Regions from separate parts of the Lysinibacillus sp. FSL K6-1151 genome, predicted to be linked through region 2. Evidence: a T-box and tRNA genes for the amino acid it is inferred to sense, from the RefSeq annotation. Region 2 holds a T-box; the other holds one or more tRNA genes.

Region 1 (9,141 bases), 950 kb from region 2:
TATAACAAAAGATTTTTATGCAATGTGGCAACAGGCAATTTTTTGTCAAATTTTCTTTAAACTAGTGTCTCTCCGAATAAAGATCCCATTAATGCAACAGCCACATTTGCTGTTGTATTCTTCTCATCTAAAATTGGGTTTACTTCTACAAACTCTGCTGATGTTAGCATCCCTGATTCTTGTAACATTTCCATTGCTAAATGACTTTCTCGATACGTAATTCCTCCAGGAACGGGTGTACCAACTCCTGGCGTGTAAAGCGGATCTAAGCCATCTAAATCAAGTGATAGATGTAATCCATCAACATTACGTTCTTTCAAGTAAGCAAGTGCATCTTCCATGACACGCGTCATACCAAGTCGATCAATCTCGTGCATTGTATATACTTTAATCCCTTGTTGACGAATTAACTCACGCTCACCAGGATCTACTGAACGAGCTCCGATAATAATAACGTTCTCTGGTTTAATTTTCGGTGCATAATTACGAATTTGCACTAATCGCTCATGACCTAGTCCAATACTAACTGCTAATGGCATCCCATGGATGTTGCCAGATGGTGTTGTTTCAGGTGTATTTAAATCTGCATGAGCATCATACCAAATAACGCCAAGATTTTTATAATGCTCACCTAATCCAGCTAGTGTGCCAATAGCAATACTATGGTCTCCACCAAATACAAGTGGGAACTTATTTTGTTCTACTACTTCATGCACGCTATTAGCTAAAGCCGTGCTAACATCTACAACTTCCTCTAAATTCAGTAATTTCTCATCGACAGGTGCGTCTGCAAGTTTTTGACTGACACGAATATCCCCTTGGTCTTGTACTTCATGTCCAATAGCCTCCAAACGTTCCACAACGCCTGCATAGCGAATCGCGCTTGGCCCCATATCTACGCCACGACGTGTTTGTCCATAGTCTGTTGGTACTCCAATAATAGAAATATTAAATTTATTCATGTTTTTATACCCCCTAAAAGTTATAATATTATTGTAAAGCCTAGATACCACTTGGCTCAACTAGACAAAAAAGTGCATATTTATTCAATTTTTGATAACATAAAAAAATCTCCTACTGTTTTCAGTAAGAGATTAGTTATCTATAGTTATTATAACACTTTTGAATATACTTTATTCTAAAAAAGTGAGCCATGAAGGACTCGAACCTTCGACCCTCTGATTAAAAGTCAGATGCTCTACCAACTGAGCTAATGGCTCATCAAAGAAAAATGGCTGGGGTACTAGGATTCGAACCTAGGCATGACGGAATCAAAATCCGTTGCCTTACCGCTTGGCTATACCCCAATCATTTATAAAACTGGTGGAGGGGGACGGATTCGAACCGCCGAACCCTAAGGAGCGGATTTACAGTCCGCCGCGTTTAGCCACTTCGCTACCCCTCCGAAATAACACAATAATGGTGGAGGATGACGGGCTCGAACCGCCGACCCTCTGCTTGTAAGGCAGATGCTCTCCCAGCTGAGCTAATCCTCCATAGAAACAGGTGTTATATCACAGTTTATTTTTCTTTATAAAGCCTATGTTTTAAATGGTGACCCCTACGGGATTCGAACCCGTGTTACCGCCGTGAAAGGGCGGTGTCTTAACCACTTGACCAAGGGGCCAGTATCACGTCTCAAACAAGACAAGATTTATAATAACATCATTTCTTAATAGTTGCAATACTTTTTTATAACTTTTTTTATGTATAACAGCTTCTTAAAAATGGGCAAAAAAATGGCTCCGAAGGCAGGACTCGAACCTGCGACAACCTGATTAACAGTCAGGTGCTACTACCAACTGAGCTACTTCGGAACGATACTATTCACTTCGGTTTTAGACAACCTCTTAAGTACATTTATTATTATAGCAAGCATTATAAATTATGCAACATATTTTATGAAAATTTTTATATTTTTTGTCGAAGTAGGTTTAAAAATTAATCCAAAAGCATAATAGTTCTCTATTAAATCTAATATTTCTATTTTGCGTGCTAAATATTCTTGCTGTATATTATTGCAATTGTTAAAATAAAAATAGTTTTAAGAATTTTCTATCAAATTTCTTGGGGGAGGAATATTCGGATGGTAACAAATGATTTAATTGCACCTGAATTTTATAATATCACAGAGGAATTAGAAAAGTTTTCACAAGATAGTGATCGCCAAGCAATACGCTGGTTAAATACGCAACAAGAGAGACGAACAGTTTCCTATGTAGAGCTTGTCCAAAAAATGAATCAATACGCAAATGCTTTTACAGAGACAGGACTTCGAAAGGGAGATCGCGTTCTAGTTATTATTCCTCGCCTACCAGAAGCCTATTTTGTTTTTCTTGGCTGTTTAAAGGCTGGCATCGTGCCTATTTCATGTTCAGAAATGCTACGTGCAAGTGACTTAGAATATCGCATGGAGCACTCTTCTGCTAGTGCAGTTATTGCCTATGAAGCATTTACAGGTGAGGTTGACCAAATTTCTTCTACTGTAGACACATTAAAGAACAAATTAGTTATTGGTACTGCAAAAGGCGATTGGGCTTCTTTAGATGTACTGGCAAGCACACAGCCAACTACATTTACAGCAGTAGCTACTAAACGTGATGACATGGCGTTCCTTTCCTATACATCTGGGACAACTGGGAAACCTAAAGGTGTAGTACATTCACATGGCTGGGGATATGCGCATATTCGAACAGCTGCTTCAAAATGGCTCTGCGTACGTGAAGGCGACTTAGTATGGGCTACAGCAGCTCCTGGCTGGCAAAAATGGATTTGGAGCCCTTTCTTATCTACAATCATGCTCGGTGCTACTGCATTTGTTTATCATGGTGGATTCGATGCAAAAACGTACCTTCAGCTCATACAAGATGAAAAAATAAATGTCCTTTGCTGCACACCAACTGAATATCGTATTATGGCGAAAATTGATAATTTGCAAGACTATAATCTTTCATCCCTCCGTAGTGCAGTCTCTGCTGGTGAACCGTTAAATCGCCCAGTCATTGAAACATTTATGAATCGTTTCAGGCTAAAAGTACGTGATGGCTATGGACAGACAGAGAATACATTATTAATTGGTACACTCGAAAACACTGAATTACGCCCTGGATCCATGGGTGTTCCAACTCCAGGTAATATTGTACGTATTATCGACAATGAAGGAAATGAAGCACCTGTAGGAGAGGTTGGCGATATTGCCATCCACAAATCCTCACCAGCTCTATTTAAGGAGTATTACAAAGAGCCAGAACGAACGCAAGCTGCATTTCGCGGTGATTGGTATATTACGGGCGATCAAGCTAAATGTGATGAAGATGGGTATTTCTGGTTTGAAGGTCGTGGAGATGACATTATTATATCTTCTGGTTATACGATTGGTCCATTCGAAGTTGAAGATGCATTAAACAAACATGAAGCTGTACAAGAATGTGCAGTTGTTGCTGCACCAGATGAAATTAGAGGCCATATTGTGAAGGCCTTTGTTATCTTACGAGAGAGCTTCAAAGAGCGAGATGAAGTCGAGTTAACAAAGGAGTTACAAGAGCATGTAAAGGCGTTAACAGCACCGTATAAATACCCTCGTAGTATTGTTTTTATTGATGAGTTACCAAAAACAACATCCGGAAAAATTCGCCGCATTGAACTACGAGCTGCCACTGTTCAAACACATTAAATATCAAAAAAGAAGGCATTCCACTTAAGGCATGCCTTCTTTTTTATATTTTTATAAATCATCTCAATTTATTAGTTAGCTTAAGTAAAAAAAGCCACTACTGAGTGTATCAGCAGCGACTTTTTGCGCCTAGCGACGTCCTACTCTCACAGGGGGAAGCCCCCAACTACCATCGGCGCTAAAGAGCTTAACTTCCGTGTTCGGTATGGGAACGGGTGTGACCTCTTTGCCATCATCACTAGACTATGGTCGGCTTTCAATATACATCGCATTTCTTCGTCAGCTTCTGTCGTTCAGTCAGTCACGTACTTGAGTACGCTCCTTCCCTCTCTTTATTGCTTCCTCGAACTACTCGTATCTTGAAACCCTTCATAAAAGAAATTATTCTTTCAAAACTGGATAAACGGTTCATTGAATGGTTCAAACGTTTTGGTTAAGTCCTCGATCGATTAGTATTCGTCAGCTCCATGTGTCACCACACTTCCACCTCGAACCTATCTACCTCATCGTCTTTGAGGGATCTTACTTACTTGCGTAATGGGAAATCTCATCTTGAGGGGGGCTTCATGCTTAGATGCTTTCAGCACTTATCCCGTCCACACATAGCTACCCAGCGATGCCTTTGGCAAGACAACTGGTACACCAGCGGTGTGTCCATCCCGGTCCTCTCGTACTAAGGACAGCTCCTCTCAAATTTCCTACGCCCACGACGGATAGGGACCGAACTGTCTCACGACGTTCTGAACCCAGCTCGCGTACCGCTTTAATGGGCGAACAGCCCAACCCTTGGGACCGACTACAGCCCCAGGATGCGATGAGCCGACATCGAGGTGCCAAACCTCCCCGTCGATGTGGACTCTTGGGGGAGATAAGCCTGTTATCCCCGGGGTAGCTTTTATCCGTTGAGCGATGGCCCTTCCATGCGGAACCACCGGATCACTAAGCCCGTCTTTCGACCCTGCTCGACTTGTAGGTCTCGCAGTCAAGCTCCCTTGTGCCTTTACACTCTACGAATGATTTCCAACCATTCTGAGGGAACCTTTGGGCGCCTCCGTTACCTTTTAGGAGGCGACCGCCCCAGTCAAACTGTCCGCCTGACACTGTCTCCTGCCCCGCTAAGGGGCATGGGTTAGAATTTCAATACAACCAGGGTAGTATCCCACCGACGCCTCCTTCGAAGCTGGCGCTCCGAGATCTCTGGCTCCTACCTATCCTGTACAAGTTGTACCAAAATTCAATATCAGGCTACAGTAAAGCTCCACGGGGTCTTTCCGTCCTGTCGCGGGTAACCTGCATCTTCACAGGTACTATAATTTCACCGAGTCTCTCGTTGAGACAGTGCCCAGATCGTTACGCCTTTCGTGCGGGTCGGAACTTACCCGACAAGGAATTTCGCTACCTTAGGACCGTTATAGTTACGGCCGCCGTTTACTGGGGCTTCAATTCGCAGCTTCGCTTGCGCTAACCACTCCTCTTAACCTTCCAGCACCGGGCAGGCGTCAGCCCCTATACGTCACCTTACGGTTTTGCAGAGACCTGTGTTTTTGCTAAACAGTCGCCTGGGCCTATTCACTGCGGCTCTCATGCGCTTGCACGCTCAAGAGCACCCCTTCTCCCGAAGTTACGGGGTCATTTTGCCGAGTTCCTTAACGAGAGTTCTCTCGCACACCTTAGGATTCTCTCCTCGACTACCTGTGTCGGTTTGCGGTACGGGCACCTCTCACCTCGATAGAGGCTTTTCTTGGCAGTGTGAAATCAGGAACTTCGTCCATACGGACTCGCCATCACAGCTCAACGTTACAGTGTGCGGATTTGCCTACACACACGCCTTACTGCTTGGACGCGCATAACCAACAGCGCGCTTACCCTATCCTACTGCGTCCCCCCATTTCTCAAACGGTGAGGAGGTGGTACAGGAATATCAACCTGTTGTCCATCGCCTACGCCTATCGGCCTCGGCTTAGGTCCCGACTAACCCTGAGCGGACGAGCCTTCCTCAGGAAACCTTAGTCATACGGTGGACGGGATTCTCACCCGTCTTTCGCTACTCATACCGGCATTCTCACTTCTAAGCGCTCCACCAGTCCTTCCGGTCTGACTTCAACGCACTTAGAACGCTCTCCTACCACTGACATCGTAGATGTCAATCCACAGCTTCGGTGAATCGTTTAGCCCCGATACATTTTCGGCGCAGCGTCACTCGACCAGTGAGCTATTACGCACTCTTTAAATGATGGCTGCTTCTAAGCCAACATCCTGGTTGTCTGTGCAACGCCACATCCTTTTCCACTTAACGATTACTTTGGGACCTTAGCTGGTGGTCTGGGCTGTTTCCCTTTTGACTACGGATCTTATCACTCGCAGTCTGACTCCCGTGTATAAATATCTGGCATTCGGAGTTTGTCTGAATTCGGTAAACCGGGATGGCCCCCTAGTCCAAACAGTGCTCTACCTCCAGTATTCTCATCACGAGGCTAGCCCTAAAGCTATTTCGGAGAGAACCAGCTATCTCCAAGTTCGATTGGAATTTCTCCGCTACCCACACCTCATCCCCGCACTTTTCAACGTGCGTGGGTTCGGGCCTCCAGTAAGTGTTACCTTACCTTCACCCTGGACATGGGTAGATCACCTGGTTTCGGGTCTACGACCACGTACTATTTCGCCCTATTCAGACTCGCTTTCGCTGCGGCTCCGCCTTCTAAAGCTTAACCTCGCACGTAATCGTAACTCGCCGGTTCATTCTACAAAAGGCACGCTATCACCCATTAACGGGCTCTAACTACTTGTAGGCACACGGTTTCAGGATCTCTTTCACTCCCCTTCCGGGGTGCTTTTCACCTTTCCCTCACGGTACTGGTTCACTATCGGTCACTAGGTAGTATTTAGCCTTGGGAGATGGTCCTCCCGGATTCCGACGGAATTTCACGTGTTCCGCCGTACTCAGGATCCACTCAGGAGAGAACGAACTTTCGACTACAGGGCTTTTACCTGCTCTGGCGGACCTTTCCAAGTCGCTTCATCTAACTCGCTCTTTTGTAACTCCGTATTGAGTGTCCTACAACCCCAAGAGGCAAGCCTCTTGGTTTGGGCTCTTCCCGTTTCGCTCGCCGCTACTCAGGGAATCGATTTTTCTTTCTCTTCCTCCAGGTACTTAGATGTTTCAGTTCCCTGGGTCTGCCTTCAAGACGCTATGTATTCACGTCAAGATACTACGCGATTAAACGTAGTGGGTTCCCCCATTCGGAAATCTCCGGATCAAAGCTCACTTACAGCTCCCCGAAGCATATCGGTGTTAGTGCCGTCCTTCTTCGGCTCCTAGTGCCAAGGCATTCGCCGTGCGCCCTTAATAACTTAACCTAACGGCTTTCAATAAAAATATCGGAAACCTCTTAATGTTATTAAGCCTATAAAAAACTTAAAAAAAATAAATGTGTTTGTTACAATTTCAATGTCGTTTTATCCAGTTTTCAAAGAACAAAGCTACTGCCTGCTTCTACATCTCGCAGCTTTGCGACGAAAGCGTAGCGACAGGAGCACATAATTAGAAGTAATTCATTCAGAAGAATGAACCTTCAAAACTGAACGCAAAACGTAATCTTACAAACCCTAGGTTTGTATTCCGAAATAATCCTTAGAAAGGAGGTGATCCAGCCGCACCTTCCGATACGGCTACCTTGTTACGACTTCACCCCAATCATCTATCCCACCTTCGGCGGCTGGCTCCAAAAGGTTACCTCACCGACTTCGGGTGTTACAAACTCTCGTGGTGTGACGGGCGGTGTGTACAAGGCCCGGGAACGTATTCACCGCGGCATGCTGATCCGCGATTACTAGCGATTCCGGCTTCATGTAGGCGAGTTGCAGCCTACAATCCGAACTGAGAACGACTTTATCGGATTAGCTCCCTCTCGCGAGTTGGCAACCGTTTGTATCGTCCATTGTAGCACGTGTGTAGCCCAGGTCATAAGGGGCATGATGATTTGACGTCATCCCCACCTTCCTCCGGTTTGTCACCGGCAGTCACCTTAGAGTGCCCAACTAAATGATGGCAACTAAGATCAAGGGTTGCGCTCGTTGCGGGACTTAACCCAACATCTCACGACACGAGCTGACGACAACCATGCACCACCTGTCACCGTTGCCCCCGAAGGGGAAACTATATCTCTACAGTGGTCAACGGGATGTCAAGACCTGGTAAGGTTCTTCGCGTTGCTTCGAATTAAACCACATGCTCCACCGCTTGTGCGGGCCCCCGTCAATTCCTTTGAGTTTCAGTCTTGCGACCGTACTCCCCAGGCGGAGTGCTTAATGCGTTAGCTGCAGCACTAAGGGGCGGAAACCCCCTAACACTTAGCACTCATCGTTTACGGCGTGGACTACCAGGGTATCTAATCCTGTTTGCTCCCCACGCTTTCGCGCCTCAGTGTCAGTTACAGACCAGATAGTCGCCTTCGCCACTGGTGTTCCTCCAAATCTCTACGCATTTCACCGCTACACTTGGAATTCCACTATCCTCTTCTGCACTCAAGTCTCCCAGTTTCCAATGACCCTCCACGGTTGAGCCGTGGGCTTTCACATCAGACTTAAGAAACCACCTGCGCGCGCTTTACGCCCAATAATTCCGGACAACGCTTGCCACCTACGTATTACCGCGGCTGCTGGCACGTAGTTAGCCGTGGCTTTCTAATAAGGTACCGTCAAGGTACAGCCAGTTACTACTGTACTTGTTCTTCCCTTACAACAGAGTTTTACGAACCGAAATCCTTCTTCACTCACGCGGCGTTGCTCCATCAGGCTTTCGCCCATTGTGGAAGATTCCCTACTGCTGCCTCCCGTAGGAGTCTGGGCCGTGTCTCAGTCCCAGTGTGGCCGATCACCCTCTCAGGTCGGCTACGCATCGTCGCCTTGGTGAGCCGTTACCTCACCAACTAGCTAATGCGCCGCGGGCCCATCCTATAGCGACAGCCGAAACCGTCTTTTAGTGTTTCACCATGAGGTGAAACAGATTATTCGGTATTAGCCCCGGTTTCCCGGAGTTATCCCAAACTATAGGGTAGGTTGCCCACGTGTTACTCACCCGTCCGCCGCTAACGTCGAAGGAGCAAGCTCCTTCTCTGTTCGCTCGACTTGCATGTATTAGGCACGCCGCCAGCGTTCGTCCTGAGCCAGGATCAAACTCTCCATAAAAGAAATTTGAATAGCTCAAATTGTTTTGCTGGCATCATTTTGATGTCCAAAATTTTGTTTTGTTCACTAACCAAGGTTAGTTACTAAAAACTTTATTGATTACGTTTTGCTTGTTCAGTTTTCAAGGTTCATGTTTTTTGTTTCACTGTCACCTCTTGGCGACTTATACATAATAACATCGATTATTCATGAAAGTCAACACTAAATCATAAGTTTTTTTAAAGAGATTCATTTTTTATTTAAAATCTTAGAAATGAGGTTATTATTATGGTCCGCAAAAC
Region 2 (9,141 bases):
AAAATGATTGCCAAAGATGGAGAAGGGGCAACAAAGCTCATAGAAGTGGAAGTTGTTGGGGCAATTTCAGATGAAGAGGCACGAAAAATTGCTAAAACTGTCGTGGGTTCACCACTTGTGAAGACGGCCGTTTTTGGCTGTGATGCTAACTGGGGGCGTATTATTGCTGCGGTAGGGTATAGTGGAGCAACTATAGATCCAGATAAAATTACTATTCAAATTGGTGGTGCCACAATGGTTGAAAACGGTGAGCCAATTGCTTTCTCTGAAGATGCGTTAATTCAAATATTAAAAATGCATGAAGTAAAAATCTATGTGTCTCTTGGTCTGGGTGAAGGCGAGGGGCATGCTTGGGGATGTGACTTAACATATGACTACGTCCAAATCAATGCCTCATACCGCTCGTAAACGTATGGTGATTAAGCTTGGAGGCAGTACACTGGAAGGGTTAAATGAAGCTTTCTTTGATAATTTTAAAAGGTTACAAGAAAGTGGGGTAGAACTGATTATCACCCATGGTGGTGGTCCAGCCATTAATCGCGAACTGGCTGCTCGAGGTATACAATCACATACATTAAATGGCATACGTGTTACGAATGAGGCGGCTATGAAAGTTGTCCAATCGACTTTAATCGGTCAAGTGAATCCTGCGCTAGTTCATGAATTAACACATGCAGGTATAGCTGCTCTTGGGTTAAATGGCTTTGATGGTCAATTGATGGTCGCAGACTTTTTAGATCAAGCTATTTATGGCTATGTTGGAGCTATCAAAACCATCAATACATCATTATTGGAAATGTTAATGAGTGGGGGGATTGTTCCAGTTATTGCTTGTGTAGGTGCTAACGAAGCAGGTCAGGCTCTCAATATAAATGGTGATACAGTGGCAAGTGAAATTGCGCTAGCGATAGGGGCAGATAGCTTATTACTCGTAACGGATGTGAGTGGTATTCGTATTCAGGATGAATATCAATCAATAGCTACACCTGCTCTCATCGATCAGTGGACAGAGCAGGGGCATATATACGGAGGAATGATTCCGAAAGTACAAGGGGCTATTGACGGTTTACGTGCAGGTATTCCTTCTGTGCAAATTGTGGGAGAAACATTAATAGGGACAACGATTATCGCTTCGAGTAAACTTCATTCGCCCTAGAGTTCTAATAAGATAATGTGATAAGTATAGTTGTTGAAAGAAGACTATTTCTAATGATAGTGGAGATGATAACATGAGTGCTTTATTTGGGAACTACGGTAAGCGCCGCGCACAAATTGTCAAAGGACATGGGACCGTTGTGGAAGATTCTACAGGGAAACAATATTTAGATTTTACTAGTGGAATTGCTGTAGTGAGCCTTGGTCATGCCCATCCAGCCATTGTGCAGGCACTGCAAGAGCAAAGTGAAAAGCTATGGCATATATCAAACCTTTTTGATATACCGGGTCAGGAGAAGGTAGCACAAAAATTAATCGCCCATACGCACTTTGCTCATGCCTTTTTCTGTAATAGTGGAGCAGAGGCTAATGAGGCGGCTATTAAATTAGCGCGGAAGCATACAGGAAAACATCATATTATTACATTTGAAAAATCCTTTCATGGTCGTACCTTTGGCGCCATGTCTGCAACAGGTCAAGGCAAAGTACATAATGGCTTTGGACCACTCGTAGAAAAGTTTACGATTTTGCCATTCAATGACGTGGCCGCACTTGAAGCAACCATTGATGATTCGGTAGCAGCTATTATGCTGGAAATGATTCAGGGAGAGGGCGGTGTCAATAGCGTATCAGCAGAATTTGCAGCAGCTATTACAAAAGCTTGTGATGACAAAGGGATACTGCTAATTATTGATGAAGTACAAACAGGTATTGGACGAACGGGCACACGCTATGCCTTTGAACAAACGGTATTAAAACCACATATTATGACATTGGCAAAAGGATTAGGCGGTGGTTTCCCTGTTGGCGCCATGCTAGGAACTGCCGAGCTTCATGCGACATTTAGCCCTGGAACACATGGTACAACATTTGGTGGAAACCCTCTTGCAATGAATGTAGCACAAGCTGTTTTGAGCCATGTATTTGAGCCGGAATTTTTACAGCAGGTACGAGAAGTATCGGCTTATTTTGTGGCTCAGCTAAAAGCAAATTTACCTTCTAGCTATACCATTCAGGGACAGGGTCTGTTGTTAGGGATTGGTTGTGGTAATACAGAGGTAGCACCTTATATTGCCGCAGCAGAAGAGCGTGGTCTTTTATTAGTGGGGGCAGGACCAACTGTTATTCGCCTCTTGCCACCATTAACGGTCACAAAGGAAGAGATTGACAAAGCAGTGGCTATTTTAAAGACGATTTTACATTGAACGAATAGAGGATGGGTTATAATTAATTGTCCATGATGAAGGCTAGACATTTTCAATTAACAAAGCTATATAAATAGATAACCCGAACTATTACGAAACACTAGATGAGCGTTTCGTTAAATAGTTTGGGTTTTTCATTGGATAAAATCCTCTTGTACCAGCCGCCTTGTGTTGTTAAAAAGTTATTGGAGCTGTTTTACTAAAGTGCTCACTAATTCGGGTAGCCACTTTTCAAGCTGACTAAATGTAAATCCTGCTTTCTCTGCTTTCTCATTCGACATATACCAGTCTGCAGGAACTCCGTAGGGTGACTGTGATTCCTCATTTCCGCCAATAAGTGAAATTTTTGCACGCTTACCACTTATCTCTTCAATCATAGCTATTAGATCCTTAAGTGATATAGTACCAGACGCAGTAGCGTTGTATGGACCTTCTATAGGAGTAACACCAGTAAAATATAAAAATGCAGCTGCTTCCTCATCTGTAATATAGCTCATTTTTGCATCTATGTTTGGTAGAGTGATCGGTTGATCCTGTAAAATACGTTCAACATGGAAATGTAAACGATGTGTATAGTCATGTTCCCCCATCACAATCGGAAAACGTACAGCGACAACTGGGAACGAAGCCTCTTTAAATAAGACAGCCTCTGCTTGTCGTTTGCCCTCGCCATAAGAAAATTCCTCTTGTTGACCCATGCGAATTTGATACTGGAATGGGTCAAAGTCTTCTTCCTTTTTCATCTTTCCATCTACTTCATAGGTTGAAAGAGTAGAGGTGAAAACCAGTTTTTTAGTTTTCCCCTTTAATAGCTCACAAATTGCTTGTGCCTCGTTGGGAGAATAGCAAATATTATCATAAACAATATCCCATGTAGTATTAGCTAGTGCCTGTGCTAAAGCGTCGCGATCATTACGATTGGCCACTAATTGCTTAACATTTGTACCAAAGGGATTACCGCTTTGACCACGTGTTAAAATCGTTACATCATGTCCATTTTGAATACAAAGTTCCACCAGCTTTTTACCAAAAAAACGTGTGCCTCCTAAAACTAATATGTTCATATTTTTCCACCCCTTCAAAATAGTAGTCCTCTTTATAATGACAAAAAAACAGACTTACTACAATTCATAAGTAATGATGTAGTAAGTCTGTTTAGCTAGATTGTTTTATTCGATTGCTTTATGCTAAGCAACATAGATTAGCGTCTTGTTGTTGATGTGTCAGGAGGGGGGGTGTTGCCATTGTCTCCTCCATTTGAGCCATCTTCCGGGTTTTCAGTTCCATTGCCATTGTTACCAGAGCCCTCGCCGTTATTAGAGCCGTTGCCGTTATTACCAGAGCCGTTGCCATTATTAGAGCCATTCCCATTATTAGAACCATTACCGTTACTACCAGAGCCATTGCCATTTGTAGGTGGCGTTGTTGGTGGAATTGGTTCTTGCTCGTTTTCCTCTGGGTCAGGTTCATTTTCGCTACCACCAGTAGAAACAACATTAGACTGTGGTGATGTTAGACCTGTAATGTCTACAGCGACCACAACATATGCTTGTCCACTAGCAACAGAGATACTTTGTGTTGACTCTAGCACAGACGTTACAAGTGTGTTACCACCATTCGTAACGTTGTAGATACGATAACCAACAACATCATTTGATGACTCTGACCATGATAATGTCGAGCCATTTACTGTAGCTGTTACAGCTGCTGGTGGGCTATCGTCCGCTGGGAAATCAACTGCTGATACAGATGAATTCGACAATGTTGAATTCTTTGGTAATAGACTAGCTGGGTTACCACCAAGTCTTCCTAGCATTCGTTTGATAAATGCTTGATTAATGCCTGCACCACCTGATTTAACAAATTCTGCTGGTGTATTTGGCAGAGCATTATAGGTTTTTCCTTTAATCGTTACAACACTTGAAGATGCTAAGCTATCATCAGGCTGTGACGGTAAAAATACTTTCGCATTAAATAAATCTGAACGTACAAGACCTGCGTTTGCACAAGCGGCAGAAGGTGCCATACCTGAAATACCACAGAATGAAGCAGTCACAACATTTTTAGGCGCCTTAAAGCTTGTCGGCGGATCAATTAATTGAGGGTCTGCATCATAAACAGCATTCATTAAAGTGCCCCATAGCTTATTGACACGAACACTTGGCTGTAAATACGTATTGTTAAATGCATAAAGTGTACGAGGCTGATCGTACCCCATCCAAACACCAAGGGATACATTTGGATTATAGCCAACTAACCAAACATCTTTATACTCTTGAGAAGTCCCTGTTTTTGCAGCGAAATCAGAAGAGAATTTTAACGTATTTCGTGCCATTGTCCCTGTTCCCTTCGTTAGAACATCACGTAACATATCTGTCACGATATAAGATGTTTCGGGACTGAACACTTGGACAGGTTCCACTTCATGTTGATAAACAATATTTCCTTCTTGGTCTTCAATTCGATCAATCATATAAGCATCAATGAATTGTCCACCATTTGCAAAAGTTGCAAAGGCATTTGTGTTTTCTTCAACAGTAGTCCCTTCACTTAAAGCACCGATACCCGTTGCTAAGTTTGTAAAATCATCAGGATGTAATTTTGTGAATCCCATTTTTACTAATAAATCAGCAGGGCGTCTATTAATAATGTCATTATATAAACGGAGCGCTGAAATATTTTGAGAGTCTGCTAATGCCTCACGAGCTGGAATAAGACCTCGTTCATCACTCGTAATATAGTTACTTGGACTCCAGGAACCAATCGAGAATTTCACATCAACGAGTGGGCTACCTGCACCGATTACCCCATATTCTATAGCAGGAGCGTAAACAAGTAATGGCTTCATAGTAGAACCGTTAGAGCGAAAAGCCTGTGTAGCGTGGTTTACTTGTGTTGTTTTAAAGTCTCGACCACCGACAAAGCTTAAAATTTTCCCTGTAGTATTTTCTATTAAAATACTGCCCACTTGTACAGGCATCTCAATATCTATTTCTTCACCAGTGACAGGATCTTTTCCTTTACCAGTATACGTATGACCGTAATACTGGAAGTCCTTCGCGGCCTTTTGCATGGAATCATACATATCTTTATTAATGGTTGAGTAAATACGATAGCCCTTTGAACGAACATCACGATCTGCTAAAATTGTGTATTTATCCTTTAGTTTTTTTTCTGCTTTTAATCGTTCTGGGTCAACCCCATCTTCTTTTGCTAGTTTCTCTGCAATAATTTCTTTTGCACGAGCTTCAAGCTCATATGTTAGCCATGGGTAACGATCCTCCGCACGCATTTCTGGTCCGCGGAAATCTGCCGCTATATCATAATCTAAAGCTTCTTTGTATTGCGCGTCGTCAATATAACCAGCTTCTTTCATACGATATAGTACCGTTTTCATACGATCAATACCCGGCTTTAAAGCTTCTTCACTTTTCAGTTCACCTGTATTCGTAAAAGGTGTGTAGGCAAATGGTGCCTGTGGAATACCAGCTATGTAAGCAGCTTGTGGAAGAGATAATTCTTTAGCTTTCACACCAAAAATCCCTTCAGCGGCTGTTTCAACACCAGCGATATTTCGACCTGAAGAGTTACGACCGTACGGAATAATATTTAAGTAAGCCTCTAATATTTCTTCCTTCGTCATAAAATGTTCTAAACGCATTGCCAGTAAGATTTCCTTAGCTTTACGTTCATAGGATACTTCGTTTGTTAGTACTTGGTTTTTAATAAGCTGTTGAGTAAGGGTAGATCCACCTGTTTGCGTAGCAGAGTTAGTGACATCTTGTAATAAACCACGAACAACCGCCTTTGGTACTATGCCGTTATGATCGCGGAAATATTCGTCTTCTGTTGCTAGAACAGCATTCACAACATCTGGTGCTACATTGCTAAGTGATGTTTCACGGCGATCCAAATCTGTCCGTAACTTCCCAATATAAATATCGTTGGCAAAATAAATTTCACTGGTTTCTTCATAACTAAAAATTTGATTGCGCAACTCTTCTTTTGAGCGTAATGGCTCTTCTTTTACGAGAGAAGCGAAATACCCAGCTCCAACTGATCCGACAAATACAGTGCCTACCAATGCAAAGACTAAAAATAGTAAAAATAAGTTCCAGGTAACACTACCTGAAATACGTAATTTCTTCATCCATTTTTGTTCAAGTAATTCATCGATCTTCGCATTGATTTTTTCAATCCAATCTTTCAATGTATCGACCTCCTAAAATCTTGTCTATTATAGCACATAATGTTTTAGCTCGAACATAGTTATTGACTTTGAAATAGATTCGTATAGAATAATGTTTATAGTTTTCTAGTGATGAAGAGTTTGCAGTAGTATCTATATTCCCTGTTTAGAGAGCCAGTGGTTGGTGAAAACTGGTCATAGTGTAGAGACGAATTACGTGCTTGGAGCTTAGACGTGCGCGCCTGCGATAAAGGCGGTTGAATGAAGTGGAAGATGGATGACATCTTCAAGCCGGGTGGTACCGCGTTAGTTTGTAACTTAACGTCCCTGCATGCAATTATTTGCGTGTAGGGACTTTTTTATTTAAATAAGCCCATACACGTAACGCATTTCAACCATTTTTAGGAGGAATTAATATGACAAACGAATTATTACAAGATTTAGAATGGCGTGGTTTGCTATACCAACAAACAGATGCAGAAGGCATGGCAAAATTATTAGATGAGCAATCAGTATCCTTGTACTGTGGAGTAGATCCAACAGCAGACTCCATGCATATAGGACATATTGTTCCATTGTTAACACTTCGTCGATTCCAAAAAGCTGGTCACCGTCCAATTTTACTTGTTGGTGGTGCAACAGGGATGATAGGTGACCCATCTGGTCGTTCAGAAGAGCGCCAATTACAAACAGTAGAGCAAATCGATAAAAATGTCCAAGGAATCCGTAGCCAATTAGAACGTATTTTTGATTTTGCAGAAGATGGCAACGGTGCACAGCTTGTGAACAACCGCGACTGGATTGGCAATATCAATACAATTGAATTTTTACGTGATTACGGTAAATTAATTAACGTAAACTACATGTTAGCAAAGGATACGATTGCTTCTCGTCTAGACACAGGAATCTCTTTTACAGAGTTTGCATACACGTTAATCCAAGGTATTGATTACAATCATTTATACAATCACTACAATTGTCGTATACAAGTAGGTGGCTCTGACCAATGGGGTAATATTACAACAGGCTTAGAAGTTATTCGTAAAACACATGAGGAAGAAACGAAAGCATTCGGGATTACGATTCCTTTAGTAACGAAAGCAGACGGCACAAAATTCGGTAAAACAGCAGGTGGTGCTGTATGGTTAGATAGTAAGAAAACATCTCCATATGAGTTCTACCAATTCTGGATCAATGCTGCTGATGCAGATGTGATCAAATACTTAAAAATCTTTACGTTCCTTTCTCGTGAAGAAATTGAAGCATTAGCAGTCTCTGTAGAAGAAGAACCACATTTACGTAAGGCTCAAAAAGCACTTGCAGAAGAAATGACTCGTTTAATTCATGGTCAAGAGGCATTAGAGCAAGCCATTCGTATTACAGCAGCTTTATTCTCAGGGGATTTAAAAGCACTTTCAGCTGAAGAAATGAAGGATGCATTTAAAGATGTTCCTTCTATTGAAATGGCTAAAGTGGACAAAAATATTGTAGACCTTCTTGTGGAAGCAGGAATCTCATCCTCAAAACGTCAAGCCCGTGAGGACGTATCGAATGGTGCGATTAGTGTAAATGGTGAGAAGGTGACGGACTTAGAATATGTATTCGATGCCAAGGACCGTTTAGAGGATGCATTCAGCATTGTGCGTCGTGGTAAGAAAAAATATCATATGGTGAAGTTCGTTTAATTTCTATAAATGAAAAAGCAACATCCTCTTGTTTTGGGGGATGTTGCTTTTTCATTTATAAGAAGCTTGGAGGTTTTATCTGTTTATATTCTTTAGGATGCAATAGGTTCGCAAGCTTTAAGGCACCTTCGATCAGCCGTGGAGAGGGTCGGCAATACAGCCATTCTTCCATTACGTGAAGCTTTTTCATTTGAACGGCATGTAGCTCTTTAGCATGTGGACGTTTTAATAAATTAGCAGGCTGTATACGCTCAAATGCTACACCTACCCAAGCCATCATAATGTAGTCGGGCTTTCGCTCAACGACATCTGCCCAATCCGTTTGAACACTGGCAAGATCTACATCTTGAAATAAATTAACCCCACCTGCAATAGCACTAATTTCCGTAAGCCAGTTTATTTTTCCTGGTGTAAAAATAGGATTGGGCCACCATTCCCAATAAAGAGTAGGTTTCTTTTGGATAGTCTGTGCAATGGAACGCATCTTTTCGATAGAATCCATGTATTGTTCGGCGATGGCCTGTGCATGTTTTTCCACATGACAAGCTCTTCCAAGTGTCAGAAGGTCCTGAGCAATCTCCTCTAGTGAGTTTGCATTAAAAATGATGTGGGGAATCTTTCTTTCTTTCAATGCTTCAATATTTCTTTCCATCCCAGGCACACTTAAGGAAGCTAGGACAAGGTCAGGCTGTAATGCCTCTAATGCATCCATATTAATGGATAAATCTGGTCCAAGCTGTGGTAAATCTTTAACCGTAGCTGGCCAATCAGAAAAATCATCGACACCAACGAGCTGGTCTGTCAGCCCTAAATAAGCGACTAATTCTGTATTGCTAGGACAAATTGAAATTAAACGCATATCGTTTTTCTCCTATTCTTTTTAAGAAAAGTATAGCGAGAGTTTCTA

Evidence for each region. A T-box is a leader RNA that pairs with one kind of tRNA and senses whether it is charged. The one in region 2 lies ahead of tyrS (tyrosine--tRNA ligase), so its partner is inferred to be a tRNA-Tyr.
Region 1: it encodes a tRNA-Tyr, which carries the amino acid that the T-box ahead of tyrS (tyrosine--tRNA ligase) is inferred to sense. The anticodon was not compared.

Annotation. Positions count from the first base shown of each region.
Region 1 covers NZ_CP152040.1:4,422,228-4,431,368, forward strand. The annotation lists gene rocF (arginase) at 57-962, opposite strand; tRNA gene MHI04_RS21440 (tRNA-Lys) at 1,148-1,220, opposite strand; tRNA gene MHI04_RS21445 (tRNA-Gln) at 1,233-1,307, opposite strand; tRNA gene MHI04_RS21450 (tRNA-Tyr) at 1,322-1,405, opposite strand; tRNA gene MHI04_RS21455 (tRNA-Val) at 1,421-1,496, opposite strand; tRNA gene MHI04_RS21460 (tRNA-Glu) at 1,553-1,627, opposite strand; tRNA gene MHI04_RS21465 (tRNA-Asn) at 1,741-1,817, opposite strand; gene MHI04_RS21470 (acyl--CoA ligase) at 2,087-3,673, shown strand; rRNA gene rrf (5S ribosomal RNA) at 3,801-3,916, opposite strand; rRNA gene MHI04_RS21480 (23S ribosomal RNA) at 4,103-7,030, opposite strand; rRNA gene MHI04_RS21485 (16S ribosomal RNA) at 7,309-8,860, opposite strand; gene MHI04_RS21490 (hypothetical protein) at 9,128-9,141, shown strand, end outside.
Region 2 covers NZ_CP152040.1:3,473,071-3,482,211, reverse strand. The annotation lists gene argJ (bifunctional glutamate N-acetyltransferase/amino-acid acetyltransferase ArgJ) at 1-408, shown strand, start outside; gene argB (acetylglutamate kinase) at 371-1,156, shown strand; gene MHI04_RS16665 (acetylornithine transaminase) at 1,230-2,360, shown strand; gene MHI04_RS16660 (NAD-dependent epimerase/dehydratase family protein) at 2,543-3,424, opposite strand; gene MHI04_RS16655 (transglycosylase domain-containing protein) at 3,562-6,570, opposite strand; T-box leader at 6,673-6,881, shown strand; gene tyrS (tyrosine--tRNA ligase) at 6,966-8,234, shown strand; gene MHI04_RS16645 (cobalamin-binding protein) at 8,290-9,093, opposite strand.